Regions from separate parts of the Alteromonas sp. Mac1 genome, predicted to be linked through region 1. Evidence: predicted binding sites of a transcription regulator. Region 1 holds the regulator's gene; the other holds the start of a gene.
What was found. The regulator FNR, encoded in region 1, switches genes on or off when oxygen is low (the NO sensors DNR and NnrR bind a similar motif). The targets are predictions, from matches to a motif close to TTGATCTAGATCAA.
Positions count from the first base shown of each region.

Region 2: a site for FNR is predicted at 5,803-5,816, ahead of AV939_RS17695 (GbsR/MarR family transcriptional regulator). Genes of this name have one in related genera too.

Region 1 covers NZ_CP013932.1:1,335,309-1,342,710, forward strand. The annotation lists gene AV939_RS05495 (FixH family protein) at 1-306, shown strand, start outside; gene AV939_RS05500 (heavy metal translocating P-type ATPase) at 306-2,708, shown strand; gene ccoS (cbb3-type cytochrome oxidase assembly protein CcoS) at 2,710-2,925, shown strand; gene AV939_RS05510 (sulfite exporter TauE/SafE family protein) at 2,912-3,571, shown strand; gene fnr (fumarate/nitrate reduction transcriptional regulator Fnr) at 3,621-4,361, shown strand; gene uspE (universal stress protein UspE) at 4,459-5,382, shown strand; gene ttcA (tRNA 2-thiocytidine(32) synthetase TtcA) at 5,573-6,514, shown strand; gene AV939_RS05530 (patatin-like phospholipase family protein) at 6,515-7,402, shown strand, end outside.
Region 2 covers NZ_CP013932.1:4,179,401-4,186,802, forward strand. The annotation lists gene ubiD (4-hydroxy-3-polyprenylbenzoate decarboxylase) at 1-1,004, shown strand, start outside; gene fre (NAD(P)H-flavin reductase) at 1,028-1,723, shown strand; gene AV939_RS17680 (M28 family metallopeptidase) at 1,922-3,304, shown strand; gene AV939_RS17685 (substrate-binding periplasmic protein) at 3,363-4,346, shown strand; gene AV939_RS17690 (energy transducer TonB) at 4,465-5,493, opposite strand; gene AV939_RS17695 (GbsR/MarR family transcriptional regulator) at 5,866-6,423, shown strand; gene AV939_RS17700 (cytochrome ubiquinol oxidase subunit I) at 6,435-7,402, shown strand, end outside.

The DNA.
Region 1 (7,402 bases):
GCCATCGCAAAACGCAAAAATATTACAACAGACTTAACCATTACCGATGGCAGTATCTCTGTAAAGTTTCATTCTGGTATTCCAGCAGAAGGAAACGCTCTTAAACTGAATTTTTACCATGTAACCATGGAAGAACGTGATGCGAGTGTATTATTAAGTCGTGATGCGAATGGTATTTACCGCGGCTTTGTTGAAAAAGACCTAACGGGTAAATGGCAGGTCTCGCTTTCTCCTGTTGATGATAGTTGGAAAGTACAAAATACGCTTCAACTTCCCTACTCTGGCGCCATCAAGTTTAACCCGTAATGAGCGAGAATCTTTGTTTCCATTGCGCGTTACCTAACGATGCAACACACAAATACGAAGCAGTAATATTAGGTGAAACTAGGCAGCTATGCTGCCCTGGTTGCCAAGCCGTTGCGCAAGCCATCGTTGATAATGGCTTGGAAGACTACTATCAGTTTCGTACTGAGCCGGCGCAAAAATCTGACGACGGTATTTTAGAAAGCCTATCTGCGCTCAACGTTTATGACGACCCAGCTCTTCAAGAAGAGTTTGTTTTCGATGAAGGCCAACACAAACAAATACAGCTAACCCTTGAAGGCATTACTTGTGCCGCGTGTGGTTGGTTGATTGAAAAACAACTGTCTAAAGTTGCAGGCATTGCCCAAGTAGCCGTAAATGTTCAAGAGCGCCGCGCATTAATAACCTGGGAACCCAGTGTTATTAAACTTAGCCAAATACTCACCACATTAAAACGCATAGGGTATGTTGGTTCACCGTTTCACCCCGATGAACATGAAGCTAGCTATAAACGTGAGCAAAAGTCGTTTATTAAAAAGTTAGGTTTAGCCGGCATTATGACCATGCAGGTGATGATGTTAATGGCCGGGCTTTACTTCGATTGGTTTGGTGCCATTGAACAAGAAACCCGTCAATACTTCTATTGGGTAGCACTTACCCTTACCACACCCGTTGTCGTCTATTCAGGTAGCGCGTTCTATTTAGGTGCTTTAAAGGCCATAAGCGCAAGAACCGTAAATATGGACGTGCCTGTAACCCTTGCTGTATTTGGTACCTACTTTGCGGGTTTACGTTCGACCTTGCTAGAGCAAGGTGAAGTGTATTTTGAATCTATCTGCATGTTTATCTTTTTACTGCTTTTAAGCCGGTTTTTGGAACATAGAAGCAGGCACCGAGCGGCGCAAATTTCGGCTAACATGATGCAGTATATTCCTGTCTCTGCATCAAAAATTGAAAGTGACGGCAGCATTGCTCAGTGTTTGGCGAAGCTTTTAGTGCCTAATGATGTGGTACTAGTAAAACCCGGTGAGACCATTCCTGTGGATGGTATTGTGCTAGATGGCACTGCCGCGGTTGATGAATCTATGTTAACTGGAGAATTTAACCCGGTTAGCAAATCGGCCAGCCATTTAGTATATGGCGGTACGGTAAATCAAGATGGCACATTAACGGTTAAAGTGACTCAAAGCTTAAAGCATGCTTTGGTCAATCAAATAGTACGCTTGCAAGCTAGCGCGATGGCAAGCAAGCCAAAAGCGGCTCAAATTGCCGATAACTTTTCTCGTTATTTTGTGTTCTCGGTGCTGCTTATATCTGCACTTACCTATGGTTATTGGACTTTTGCTGGTAGTGTAGACGCTTTTTGGATCACCATCTCTGTACTAGTGGCAACCTGCCCCTGTGCGCTAGGCTTAGCCACACCTTCAGCGTTAACTTGCGCTATGGCTAAGCTGAATCGTCAGGGCATTTTATTAAAGCGTGCTGACGCGTTAGAGCAGCTTACCGATATTGATACCATCGCTCTTGATAAAACCGGCACACTGACAGAAGGTAAGTTCTCACTACAACAGCGCTGGTTTGCTAAAGGCGTAGATCCGGTGCAGGTAATGGCGCTTACCGCTTTGTTAGAGTCTCGTTCTGAACACCCTATTGCTCGTGCCTTTGATAACGAAGCTGTTGAGTCACACAATAAAACCCCAACTAATAATATTAACGGATTTATCGTTACACCTGGTGGCGGCATTAGTGGTGAGATAAACAATGTAGTTTTTACTATGGGCTCAGCCGTATTTTGTAACTTATCAACTACCTCAAAAGTAGATATACCGGCAAACGTGTTTTTGTGTGCTGATGGTGTATTAATGGCCGCGTTCTGCGTAAATGATAGTTTGCGTCAAGATGCCTTAGCCACGCTCACCGCATTGGATGAACATCAACTCGTGGTACTAAGTGGCGATACTCAGACAAACGTTGATACACTTACTGCAGGCTTACCGATTAACATAGCAAAAGGTGGCTTGTCGCCAGAGCAAAAGTATTCTCAAGTGCATACTTTGCAAAAGCAAGGTCGCAAAGTCATGATGATGGGCGACGGTATAAATGATGCCCCTGTTCTTGCTAGCGCTGATGTGGCAGTTGCCGTAGGAAATGCCACCGATGTAGCGAAAACAGCTGCCGATGTTATTTTGCTAGGAGACAGCCTGCTGTCGGTACCCACCTTATTTTCAGTGGCCCAACAAGCAAAGCGTAAAATTCAGCAAAACATCGCATGGTCGGTAGGTTACAATATTATTATTCTCCCCTTTGCGGTATCGGGGTTACTCTCTCCCTGGATGGCCGTGGTTGGCATGTCGCTCAGTAGTATTATTGTGGTCACCAATTCAACTAGGTTATTAAGTAAATAATATGAGCATCATTTACGTATTAATTCCCATCGCTATCATCATTGTTGCGTTGGCGCTGGTTATCTTTTTCTGGGCAGTGAAAACTAACCAGTTTGAAGATCTCGACCGACAGGGCTATAGCATTTTGTTTGATGATGATTTGTCAGGTGATGAAAAGAAACTAGCCGAGCAACGTAAGCAGTTGCAACAACGCAAAGAAACTGATGACAGAGATTAATATATTCTCTGCCTTTTTCATTGGTATTGCGGGCGGTGTGCATTGCGTAGGCATGTGCGGCGGCATTGTTGCTGCACTTCGTACAGTAACACCAAGTAATGAAGCCGCTTTGCCTTACACTCTTGCTTATAATTTTGGTCGTATAATCAGCTACACCCTAGCCGGCGCTATTACAGGCGCTGTTGGCCAAATGGCCACCGAATTTGTACCTATTGCTAAACCTGTTTTGTCTTTGATTAGTGGCATTATGCTGCTGCTTTTAGCCTGTTACTTGGGTAAGTGGTGGCAGGGCTTAAATTACATTGAAGCAATGGGACGCGGATTATTTAAAGCCATTCAGCCCCTATCTAAACGCTTTCTTCCGTTCAAAAGTCCAGCCTATGCGCTGCCTTACGGTTTTATATGGGGCTGGCTTCCCTGCGGATTAGTTTATTCAACACTGACATGGTCGTTAGCTTCAGGTTCGGCCGTTGATGGCGCAGCTATTATGCTATTTTTTGGATTAGGTACCCTGCCCACCTTGCTAGCAGCAAGCGCAGGTAGTCAGTACCTTATAGCCGGTTTTAGGCACCCCGTGGTAAGGCAATGCTTTTCAGGAATATTGGCTATTTACGCGCTCTTTTTAATTTATGCAGCAATTTCATAAACAAAAGAGTAAGATTATAGTAAGTCGACACTATTTATAGTTTTAACCTATGAGCAAAGGAAGCCAATTCTCAATTCATTGTCAAAATTGCAGTTTCAGCCATTTGTGTTTGCCCGTTGCGCTAAACAAGACTGAAATTGAATCTTTAGATGATATTATTGAGCGAAAGAAACCTCTCCACAAGAGCGACTTACTGGTAAAGTCAGGAGATACATTTAACTCTCTTTACGCAGTCCGCACAGGCTCTTTTAAGTCTTTCGTCACCAATTCAGATGGTGAAGAGCAGATTACAGGTTTTCACTTTCCTGGCGATATTATCGGCTTTGACGCCTTACGGGAAAACAAGCATCAAAGTTATGCTCAGGCATTAGAAACTGCGATGGTGTGCGAATTGCCCTACGAAACGTTAGATGAGATGTCAGTTCAATTCCCCAAGTTAAGACATCAAATAATGAGTTTTATGAGTGCAGAAATTAAACAAGATCATGATCTCATGATGTTGCTTAACAAGCGCTCAGCAGAAGAACGTTTATTGTATTTCCTCTCACAGCTTTCTCAACGTTTCGAAGAGCGTGGATTTTCAAACAAAGAATTTCACCTTACGATGACGCGAAATGAAATTGGAAACTACCTTGGTTTAACTATTGAAACCATTAGCCGCCTACTAAGCCGTTTTCAAAAAGAAAATATTATTCAGGTGGACGGTAAACTCATTACTATTTTAGATTTTGATGAGATGTCGCAACGTTTAACGTCTGTGGTTGCACCTAATATTGCCTGTAATAGCTAATCTTTAAAGCTTTTGATCTAAAACAAGTTACGTAATAGCAAATAGGTATTACACTTAAATTGTAGCAACCAAAATTCTAAAAATGTTTGGAGGGGTTATGATTAAGTATGAACGTATTTTAGCGGTCATTGAAGCCGATAGTGATACTCAACCTGCGCTTAGCCGTGCATACGAACTTGCCAAAAAGACAGGGGCTTCTGTCACCGCTATGCTGGTGGTTTACGATTTATCTTATGATATGACTACCATGCTCAGCCCTGATGATCGCGAAGCAATGCGCGATGCGGTTACCAAAGAACATGCGGGTTGGTTACGTAAAACCCTTAGTGATTTAGGGTTTGAAAAAACCGATATTGTTGTTGAATGGAACAACCGCGCCTTTGAAGCTGTGGTGCATTACGTAATAGATAACAATATAGACTTGGTTGTTAAAGCAACCAAACGCCATGACGATTTAGCTTCTGTTATTTTCACTCCAACAGACTGGCACCTACTTAGAAAATGCCCCTCCCCCGTATTATTAGTTAAAGATCATGAATGGCCTGACAATGGTGAAATTATTGCCGCGGTAAATGTAGGTAGTGAAGATGACGAACATGCGCTACTTAACGACAAAATCACCGTTATTGCTAACGATTATGCCGCGTTACTCAGTGGCAACGTAAATCTGGTAAATAGCTACCCTGCTACACCGCTTAATATCGCTATTGAAGTTCCTGAGTTCGACCCTGATTCGTACAACAACGCCGTAAAGCACCATCACGAACTTGAGATGAACAAACACAGCGAAAAGTATGCTATTGATAGCGAGCGCTGTTACGTGAAAGAAGGTCTGCCTGAAAAAGTCATTCCAAGAATAGCCAAAGATATAGATGCAGAACTCGTGATAATAGGTACGGTTGGCCGAGTAGGTATTTCTGCAGCCCTTATAGGTAACACTGCTGAACATGTTATAGATGAACTGGTGTGTGATGTACTGGCAATAAAACCAGACGGTTTTATTTCGCCCCTTTCACGCTAGTTCTAACACGTTCGAACACAGCCTGTTGGCGCGGTTTGCTAGCGCAGCTTTATAGCCTTAACCACTATCGGGTTATAGCCGCATTTGTTAGCAGCGAGTGCCAACAAGATACAAAAAATCTTAACCTCGCACATTCAATTTTATTTCATTACTGTATAATAGCTTTTTTCGCAGTAACCAAGCTATTGATATGACCAGTGCAGGCACAAACCGTGCGGACGCTCCGTTAACCGCGTCTCAAAACAAACAAAAATACAGCTTTAACAAGCTACAAAAACGACTTCGTCGAAATGTAGGCAAAGCGATTGCTGATTTCGGCATGATTGAAAACAACGATAAAGTAATGGTGTGCTTGTCTGGCGGCAAAGACAGTTACGCTATGCTTGATATTCTCATGTTTTTAAAGCGCATTGCGCCAATTAATTTTGACATTATTGCGGTTAACCTTGATCAAAAGCAGCCAGGATTTCCAGAGCACGTCCTTCCTGAATACCTTGAAAGTGTAGGCGTAGAGTACAAAATTGTAGAAGAAGACACCTACTCTATTGTTATGGATAAAGTGCCTGAAGGTAAAACCACGTGCTCACTTTGTTCTCGATTACGTCGCGGTATTTTATACAGCACGGCCAAAAAGTTAGGTGCAACTAAAATTGCCCTTGGCCATCACCGTGACGACATGCTAGAAACGTTCTTTTTAAACATGTTCCATGGCGGTAAGCTTAAATCAATGCCACCAAAGCTGGTTAGCGATAATGGTGAGCACATTGTGATCAGGCCCCTTGCTTATTGCACTGAAAAAGACATTCAGCGTTATTCTGATGCCGTAGAATTTCCTATTATTCCTTGCAACTTGTGCGGGTCTCAAGAGAATTTGCAGCGTCAGAACGTAAAGGCCATGCTACAAGATTGGGATCGCCGTTTCCCTGGGCGTATTGAGTCAATGTTCAGTGCGCTTCAAAATGTAGCGCCGTCACATTTGGTCGACAAGAGATTGCACGACTTTAAAGGCATCTCTACACTGAACGGTCCAGTGGAAGATGGTGATATTGGTTTCGATCCGCCCAGCTTCGAGTCACCCAGTGATCCTACTGACGACACGGTTCAAGTTATCAATTTGATGGAATCAAACTAAATGAAAATTGGTCTAGCATTAGGTGCGGGTGCCGCAAGAGGTTGGACCCACATTGGTATTATTCAAGCATTAGAAAAGCTGGGTATTAAAATTGACGTGGTGGCAGGTTGCTCTATTGGTGCCTATGTTGGTGCTGCCTATGCCAGTGGCAAATTAGAAGGCCTTAAAGAGTGGTCTTGTTCTTTGTCAGATTGGCAGGTGCTTGCTCTGATGGGCGTTGGTTTACGTAGAGGCGGCATTGCCAGCGGGCAAAAAGTGTTTGATAAACTTGCCAGCGAATTTTGTGTTCCAACCTACGAAGCAATGGAAAAGCCGTTTGCTTCAGTGGCTACCGATTTGTACACAGGTCGTGAGGTAGTGTTTAGTTCCGGCGAGATTGGCAATACCATTCAAGCTTCGTGTGCTATTCCTGCACTATTTGCCCCTGTAGCCCATGGCGATCGTTGGTTAGTAGATGGTGCGGTAGTTAATCCGGTGCCTGTTAACCTTTGTCGCCAGCTTGGTGCCGATTTTGTTATTGCCGTGAACCTCAATGCTGATTTCAGGCCCCTTAGGCTTGAGAAATTACGACTAGATCACGAAGAGAATCAAAGAAAAACTGAAGACTTCTTCACTAAAAGCCAAAACGTGCTTAAGCAGTGGTTCTCACCTGATAGTAAAGAAAAAGAAGAGAGTGAAACCGATAGTAAACATAGCGAGCAAAACGAAGGTATTGCTAGCGACGCTATTGAAGCCATAGAAGAAACGATTTCGCCGCCGCCAAATAAAGTCCCTAGAGGCAACCCTCCAGGAATTTTAAGTGTGATGAGTAGTTCGCTTGAGATACTACAAGCGAGGGTGACACGTTCACGTTTGGCGGGCGATCCGCCAGATATTCTTATCGAACCC
Region 2 (7,402 bases), 1.9 Mb from region 1:
TTACTAAGGGGCCGCATAAAAACCGTCAAAATCTAGGTATTTATCGCCAGCAGGTTATCGGCAAAAATAAACTTATCATGCGTTGGTTGTCTCACCGCGGTGGCGCCCTCGATTTTCGTGAGTGGTGCCAAACTCACCCAGGTAAACCGTACCCGGTAAGCGTTGCTCTAGGTGCCGACCCGGCAACCATTTTAGGTGCCGTTACGCCTGTTCCAGATACCCTTTCCGAATATGCCTTTGCAGGGTTGTTACGAGGCGATAAAACCGAAGTGGTTAAATCGATAAGTAACGATCTACAAGTGCCCGCGAGTGCTGAAATTGTACTGGAAGGCTATATTGCGCAAGACGAAGTTGCACCTGAAGGGCCTTATGGCGACCATACCGGTTACTACAATGAAGTAGATGACTTCCCCGTGTTTACGGTAACGCATATTACTCACCGTAAAGACCCCATCTACCATTCTACCTATACCGGTCGCCCACCTGACGAGCCGGCTATTTTAGGGGTAGCATTAAACGAAGTTTTCGTGCCTATTTTGCAGAAACAGTTTCCAGAAATTGTAGACTTTTACCTACCGCCAGAAGGGTGTTCTTACCGCATGGCTGTAGTTACGATGAAAAAGCAATATCCCGGTCATGCTAAGCGCGTAATGATGGGTGTATGGTCGTTTTTACGACAGTTCATGTACACCAAGTTTGTGATAGTGTGCGATGACGACGTAAACGCCCGCGACTGGAACGACGTGATTTGGGCTATTACCACACGTATGGATCCAGCCCGCGATACGGTTATGATTGAAAATACCCCTATCGACTATTTGGATTTTGCTTCGCCAGTATCTGGCCTAGGATCGAAAATGGGGATGGATGCCACCAATAAAATGCCCGGCGAAACCGACCGTGAATGGGGCGAGCCCATTGTGATGGACGAAGACGTGAAAAAACGGGTGGATGATATCTGGGATGAACTTGGTATCATGGATTTACCAACGGCGAAACGCTAACAACAAACGTAAGAAGAGATTACATGTCAGAAATTAAATGTAAGGTTGCCAGCATCACGCCGTTAACCGACGTAGTATACAAAATTGAATTAACGCCTCCCGCGCCAGTTACCTTCCAAGCAGGTCAGTATGCGCTTATCGATATGGGCGAAAAAGACAAGCGCCCCTTTTCTATCGCCAATGCCGCTTTTGATAGTTCACGCATTGAACTTCACATTGGCGCAGAGCCTGGCAACACCTTTGCCGGTGAAGTGTTGAGTCGTATGAAAGAAGAAGGCGAAATTAGCCTTAGCGTAAATAACGGTCAAGCCTTTTTGCAATCAAATGGCTTGCCGATGGTATTAATCGCTGGAGGCACAGGCTTTTCCTACACCTATTCTATATTACAGCAGCACCTGCACAGTGGCGATAAAACGCCTATTACCCTTTATTGGGGAGGCCGTCATGCCGGTGATTTATATCTATCAGAAGCGTTAAATGCACTCGCGGCCAAGCACGATAACTTTACGTTTGTTCCTGTGGTTGAATTTGCCGAAGACGACTGGAAAGGTAGAACAGGATGGGTTCACCATGCTGTATTGGCAGACCATACGGATTTCGAACACATGCAAGTGTATGTCGCTGGACGTTTTGAAATGGCCAAGACTGTGCGTGAAGACTTTACCGTTCGCGGCCTAAAAGTAGAAAACCTATTTGGCGATGCTTTCGCGTTTATTTAGGTAAGTTATGTGCTTATTTCATAGTTAGCATAAACAGCACCTAGTTTTGTTACACTCGATACATACAAAAAGGGCACGCTATCAAGCATGCCCTTTCTATTATAGGCTGTTATCGACCATTAACTTCTCCACACGTTAACCCCATTTGTTGCTTTCTCTCGTATCCAGTATGGTGGTAAAAAAGAAATGGAGAAAACAATGATAAAAAGCATTCCTACATTCGTAAAAATTTCAGCGTTAGCTGCACTGCCCCTTACTTTTGCATTTACCGCGCAGGCGCAAAGTGCGCAGCAGCAATCCTTGTATAAAATTGCCGAAGACATTTCCCCAAAACGTATTGAAAACGATATCACCACACTTGTGAATTTTGGTACACGACATACTTTATCTGAAACCGAATCTGACACCCGCGGCATTGGGGCAGCAAGGCGCTGGATTAAGGCTGAGTTTGAAAAAATATCAGCTGAATGTGGCGGTTGCTTAGAAGTGTACTTTCAGTCTGAAACCATTAGCGGTGAGAAGCGCATTCCTGACCCTGTCGACGTTGTAAGCGTTATTGCTATTCAACGCGGCAGTACCGATCCAGAACGTTACGTCATGATGTCGGGTGATATAGATTCTCGCGTATCTGATGTGATGGATTTCACATCAGACTCACCTGGCGCAAACGACAATGCGTCTGGTGTAGCTGGCACACTGGAAGCCGCACGCATATTATCGAAATATACATTTAACGGCAGCATTGTGTACGCCGCACTGGCAGGTGAAGAACAAGGCTTGTTTGGTGGGCGCATTATGGCAAACCAAGTACAAAAAGACGGTTGGCGGTTAAAAGCGGTATTGAACAATGACATGATAGGCAACATTGAAGGCGTTAACGGGGTTATCAACAACACCACTGCGCGTATATTTGCTGAAGGCACCCGAGTAACCGAAACTACAGGTGAAGCTCGCACCCGCCGCTTCACCGGTGGCGAAGTAGATTCACCAAGCAGAAACTTAGCAAGATACATCGATAACATTGCCGATCAATACATTGAGAATCTAGACACCATGGTCATTTATCGACTAGATCGCTTTGGTCGTGGTGGACATCATCGCCCTTTCAACGATTTAGGTTTTCCCGGTATTCGTATTATGGAAACCAATGAAAATTACACTCGCCAGCATCAAGACCTTAGAGAAGAAGACGGTATCAAATATGGCGATACCTTAGATGGTGTGAATTTTGACTACGCAGCCAAGCTTACTGGCTTAAACGCAGTATCGCTAGCGGCTATGGCTTGGGCACCGAATCCGCCTGCCAAAGTCACCATTAAAGGCGCCGTTCAGCCCTCTACCACATTAATGTGGGAAGCGGCAGATACAGCACAAAACCCTCAGCTGTCGGGCTACAAAGTTTACTGGCGTCATACCGATGCACCGCAATGGGAATTCAGTAAGTTTGTTGGTAAGGTGAACGAAGCTACACTAGAAAACGTAGTGATAGATAACTACTTTTTCGGGGTTGCCAGCGTGAACAACGATGGTATTGAAAGCCCAGTTGTATTCCCAGGCGCTGCAGGCAGTTTTGGCCAGTAACAGCTATACTTGTTAAAAAGTAATAGCGCCAATAGATAATAATAACGTTGTTTAGGAGATGTCGCCCGTGTTGGTGAGAGTCATCGCTTTATTAAGTTTTATCATAGTTGTGGCGCCGTTAAAGGCAAATAGTGTCACACTTGCCGCAGCACCATTTGAAACTTACGTAAGCGATGAGGGCGAACCTTCAAGACTAACGTCTATTGTTGAAGCGGCGTTCTCGCGAATGCAAACCAATCTAGAGCTTCAGGTTATGCGCGATGCCTTCTTGGGTAGTGCGGTGCGCTCCGGTAAAGTAGATGGCGAGTTCGCCTATATAGATTTAGGTGAAAGAAAAGACGCCGTTACCCTTTCAGCCCCCTACTTACCCATCTATTTATATGCTACCGCTAAAAAATACGATGTTGAAGAAGTCATGCTGGTACCGCATTTAAAAAACAGTCGTGTGGCAATAGAAAACCGTTTTGCTAATACGCCGAAGTTTCGTTTGCTCAAAGAGGTAAAGTGGTCGCGTAATCCCAGCACGTACGACGCCTTTAAGCAGTTAGCTGATGACAGAGCCCCGTACCTTATTACTACCCGATTACTTATTGAAGAATTTAACTTGCTGCTTGAAAAAGACGGCGAAGAACTTTTACACGTGTCTTCAGCAGCATTAATGAACGCAGGTTTTTCATTAGCGCTTGGCGACAATACACCGAATGCTAAGGCCACTATTGACGCGTTTGAACAAACGATTCAAGTTATGCAGCAGGATGGCAGTTACAATAAAATTCTAGGGCTACCGTGGCTTTCCAAAGATATAAATAACGATGGTATCGCTGACTATATTGGTGAAACTAGCGTGAGCCTTGTGGCATTGGATACACCTATCGCCTACCCATTAGATAAAGCATTACCTGGCGATAACAGTGTTTACGTCATTGATGGCGTCACGTATGAGTCTAAAGCTGAAGCAATGGCTATGCTTGATGGCGTAAAAAGCCAGCGAGAAAGCCTACTCGACCCTGATGTTTATAAAACCATGATTAGACGTTGGTAGCTCTTTCGCTGCTCTTTTTAGCCGCTCTCATTGGCCGCTTTGACAGCGCCTTGTACTCGCACTTGAGAAGAGCGGCATTGTAATCAATGTGCTTATCAGCGCTCGCTTTCGAGATTATTCAACTCGTAATTTCAAGAATATCAAATGTTGAACCCGCGTCCCCTCTGATTAACAAAATACAATCAGAAGTTTGCGCCGGAAAATCTATTTGGTTCTCCCAACCTTCTACATATTTTTGTTGATAGTCATTACATCTAAGTTCCACTGAATCAACACTCCCTTGAGACACGTCAACTTTGAATGTTGAAAATTCATATGCTTGAGACCACGCGCCTAAACTACTGAGCTGACCTTTAGTAACATTTGATGATTCAGTCGCCTTAGAAGCCTTAAGCGCGTCGGCAAATTGTTGATGGGTTTGTTGAGATAAATTGAGGCCATCAACGCTTCCCATACGCGCAAGGGTTTCAGAGGCACCTTTGAAATTACCGTAGTAAAGCTGTGACTGAAAAAGATTAACCGTAGACTTAGCCAATATCGCTATAGGTAGGTATTCGTATAAATCTACCGTAATTTGAGATTGGCGCATATATTCTAAAAAATCTTCATTTTTATAATAATAGATAGATTTTAACCATGCCGCTAAAGCATGTTCGTTTAAATTTTTAGTATGATCTTCTACCAATTCGTCTATGGATATTTTTATGCTAGGCATATTAGCGGAAGGGCTAGTAAGTGCGTCTATTATAGCTTGGTATTCTTTTGCAAAGGCAGGTGTGACGCTGCCTTCACTATGACCAGCCTCTGAGTATGTGTGTTTAACAAACAAAATTTGAGCACTTGTTACTGGTTTATCGTTAATTAATGCAGGGGAATATTGTAGGTTTTTAACTAGTTTAGTGGCTTTTGTTACATACCTTTCTTTACCTGAATAATCAAAAACAACGATATCTTTCGTTGTTCCGTCTTTATCTATTATATATGAAACTCTTGTCCAACCTTCCATGCCACCGCGAGAAGTGAAGGCATCTTCCACTTTATTAGCATTTTTTATTATCTTGGCGGCTTTAACTTCTTTGCTGTTGCCAAAAGAGGAAGCGCTTAACATTATCAATGACACGCATAATAACGCAGAAAATATCTTCAAAATCAATCCCTAATTTTTAGCGTGTAAAAGCAATAGGCCTCAACATCGCGTTTTCTATTCCATTTAAGGTTTTTTATAGCATCTATTTATTAAATTTAACAACATATCGAAGCATAAATTTAAGACTTAATTCTTGCTGAATTTTACGCTTATTAAGATAGTGTCGCCACGCTCTCTTGCGTTGCACTTTTTGCCGTAAGCAATTAACCCGATAAAAAACCACTGAGCTCTCATATCACATATATAAGATTCGACTGCTCATTTAAATGTTTTCGTACTCCTCCTAACATAATTTTCATCTGATATTTGTTGATCTCAATCAAACTTCAGCATAAACTTTCAGTAATTTCTGAAAGTTCAGCAGGTATAGATATGAAAATGACACCACTTATTACTTCTGCGGTTATGCACTTCGGTGAAATGGGCAGTCGTTGGGGCTTTAATCGCACTGTGGGCCAAATTTTGGCACTTATTGTACTTGCTGATGAGCCCATCTCAGCGCAAGAAATTGCCGACGCGCTAAATATATCTCGCGGTAACACCAGCATGGGGTTGAAGGAGTTACAGTCGTGGCGCTTGGTAAAACAGCATCTTGTTCCTGGTGAACGAAAAGAGTTCTTTATTGCAGGCGGAGACATTTGGACCCTTGCAAACCGCGTATTCGAAGAGCGCCGCAAGCGCGAAATAGACCCCACCATGAGTTTATTGCGGGATTTATTACTAGATACTCCCGCCAACAAAACTGAAGCCAATGCGCAAGATAAGCTGAATGAAATTCACGATTTATTAGAGTCGGTAACCGCGTGGTCACAAGAGCTTCAAAACCTAGGGCCAGATAAACTTAACACCTTGATGAAACTCGGCTCGGGTGTTGGCCGTATGTTAGAACTGAAAGACAAAATTCTACCGGGAAAAAATTCCGTTAATTAAGGAGACTATCTGTGGATGCGTTTTTGCTGTCTCGTTTACAATTTGCATTAAATATTAGTTTTCATATTCTGTTTCCGACTATCACCATGGCAATGGGATGGTTTCTTTTCTACTTCAAGTTTCGCTCAAATGTAACCGGTCACCCAGTATGGATGCGGATGTACCGCTTCTGGGTGCGCGTATTCGCACTTAGCTTTGCACTTGGTGTGGTAAGTGGCGTGACCATGTCTTTCCAATTTGGTACTAACTGGCCCGGCTTTATGGAGCGGGTGGGTAATGTGGCGGGCCCACTACTAGGTTACGAAGTTCTTACTGCGTTTTTCTTAGAAGCCACGTTCCTAGGTATTATGTTGTTTGGTATTCGTCGGGTACCTAATTGGTTGCACACCCTTTCAACATTGATTGTGGCGGTGGGCACTACCATGTCAGCCTTTTGGATTCTGGCGCTTAACAGCTGGATGCAAACGCCGCAAGGGCATGAAATTATCGACGGCGTTGTGTATGCCGTAGATTGGAGCGAAATTATATTTAATCCTTCGTTTCCTTATCGCTTTGTGCACATGATGTTAGCCTCGGGACTGACGGCCAGCTTTTTAATAGCTGGCTTATCGGCCTACCGTATGCTGAAAGGCGATGACAAACTTGCGCCAAAGCTTGCCCTTAAAACCGCCACCTATACCGCTGCAGTGCTTATTCCTTTGCAGATTTTTGCAGGCGATATGCATGGGTTAAATACCCTCGAGCATCAACCGCAGAAAGTTGCCGCAATGGAAGGCCTTTGGGATACCACTGAAGGCGCGCCCTTACTGCTGTTTGCCATTCCGGATGAAGAAAGCAGAGAAAATCACTTTGAAATACCAGTACCCAACGGCGCCAGTCTAATTTTAACCCATAAAATGGATGGCAAAATTCAAGGCCTGAACGACTTTAAAGGCGAACATCCCCCAGTAGCACCTGTGTTCTTCGGGTTTCGGGTGAT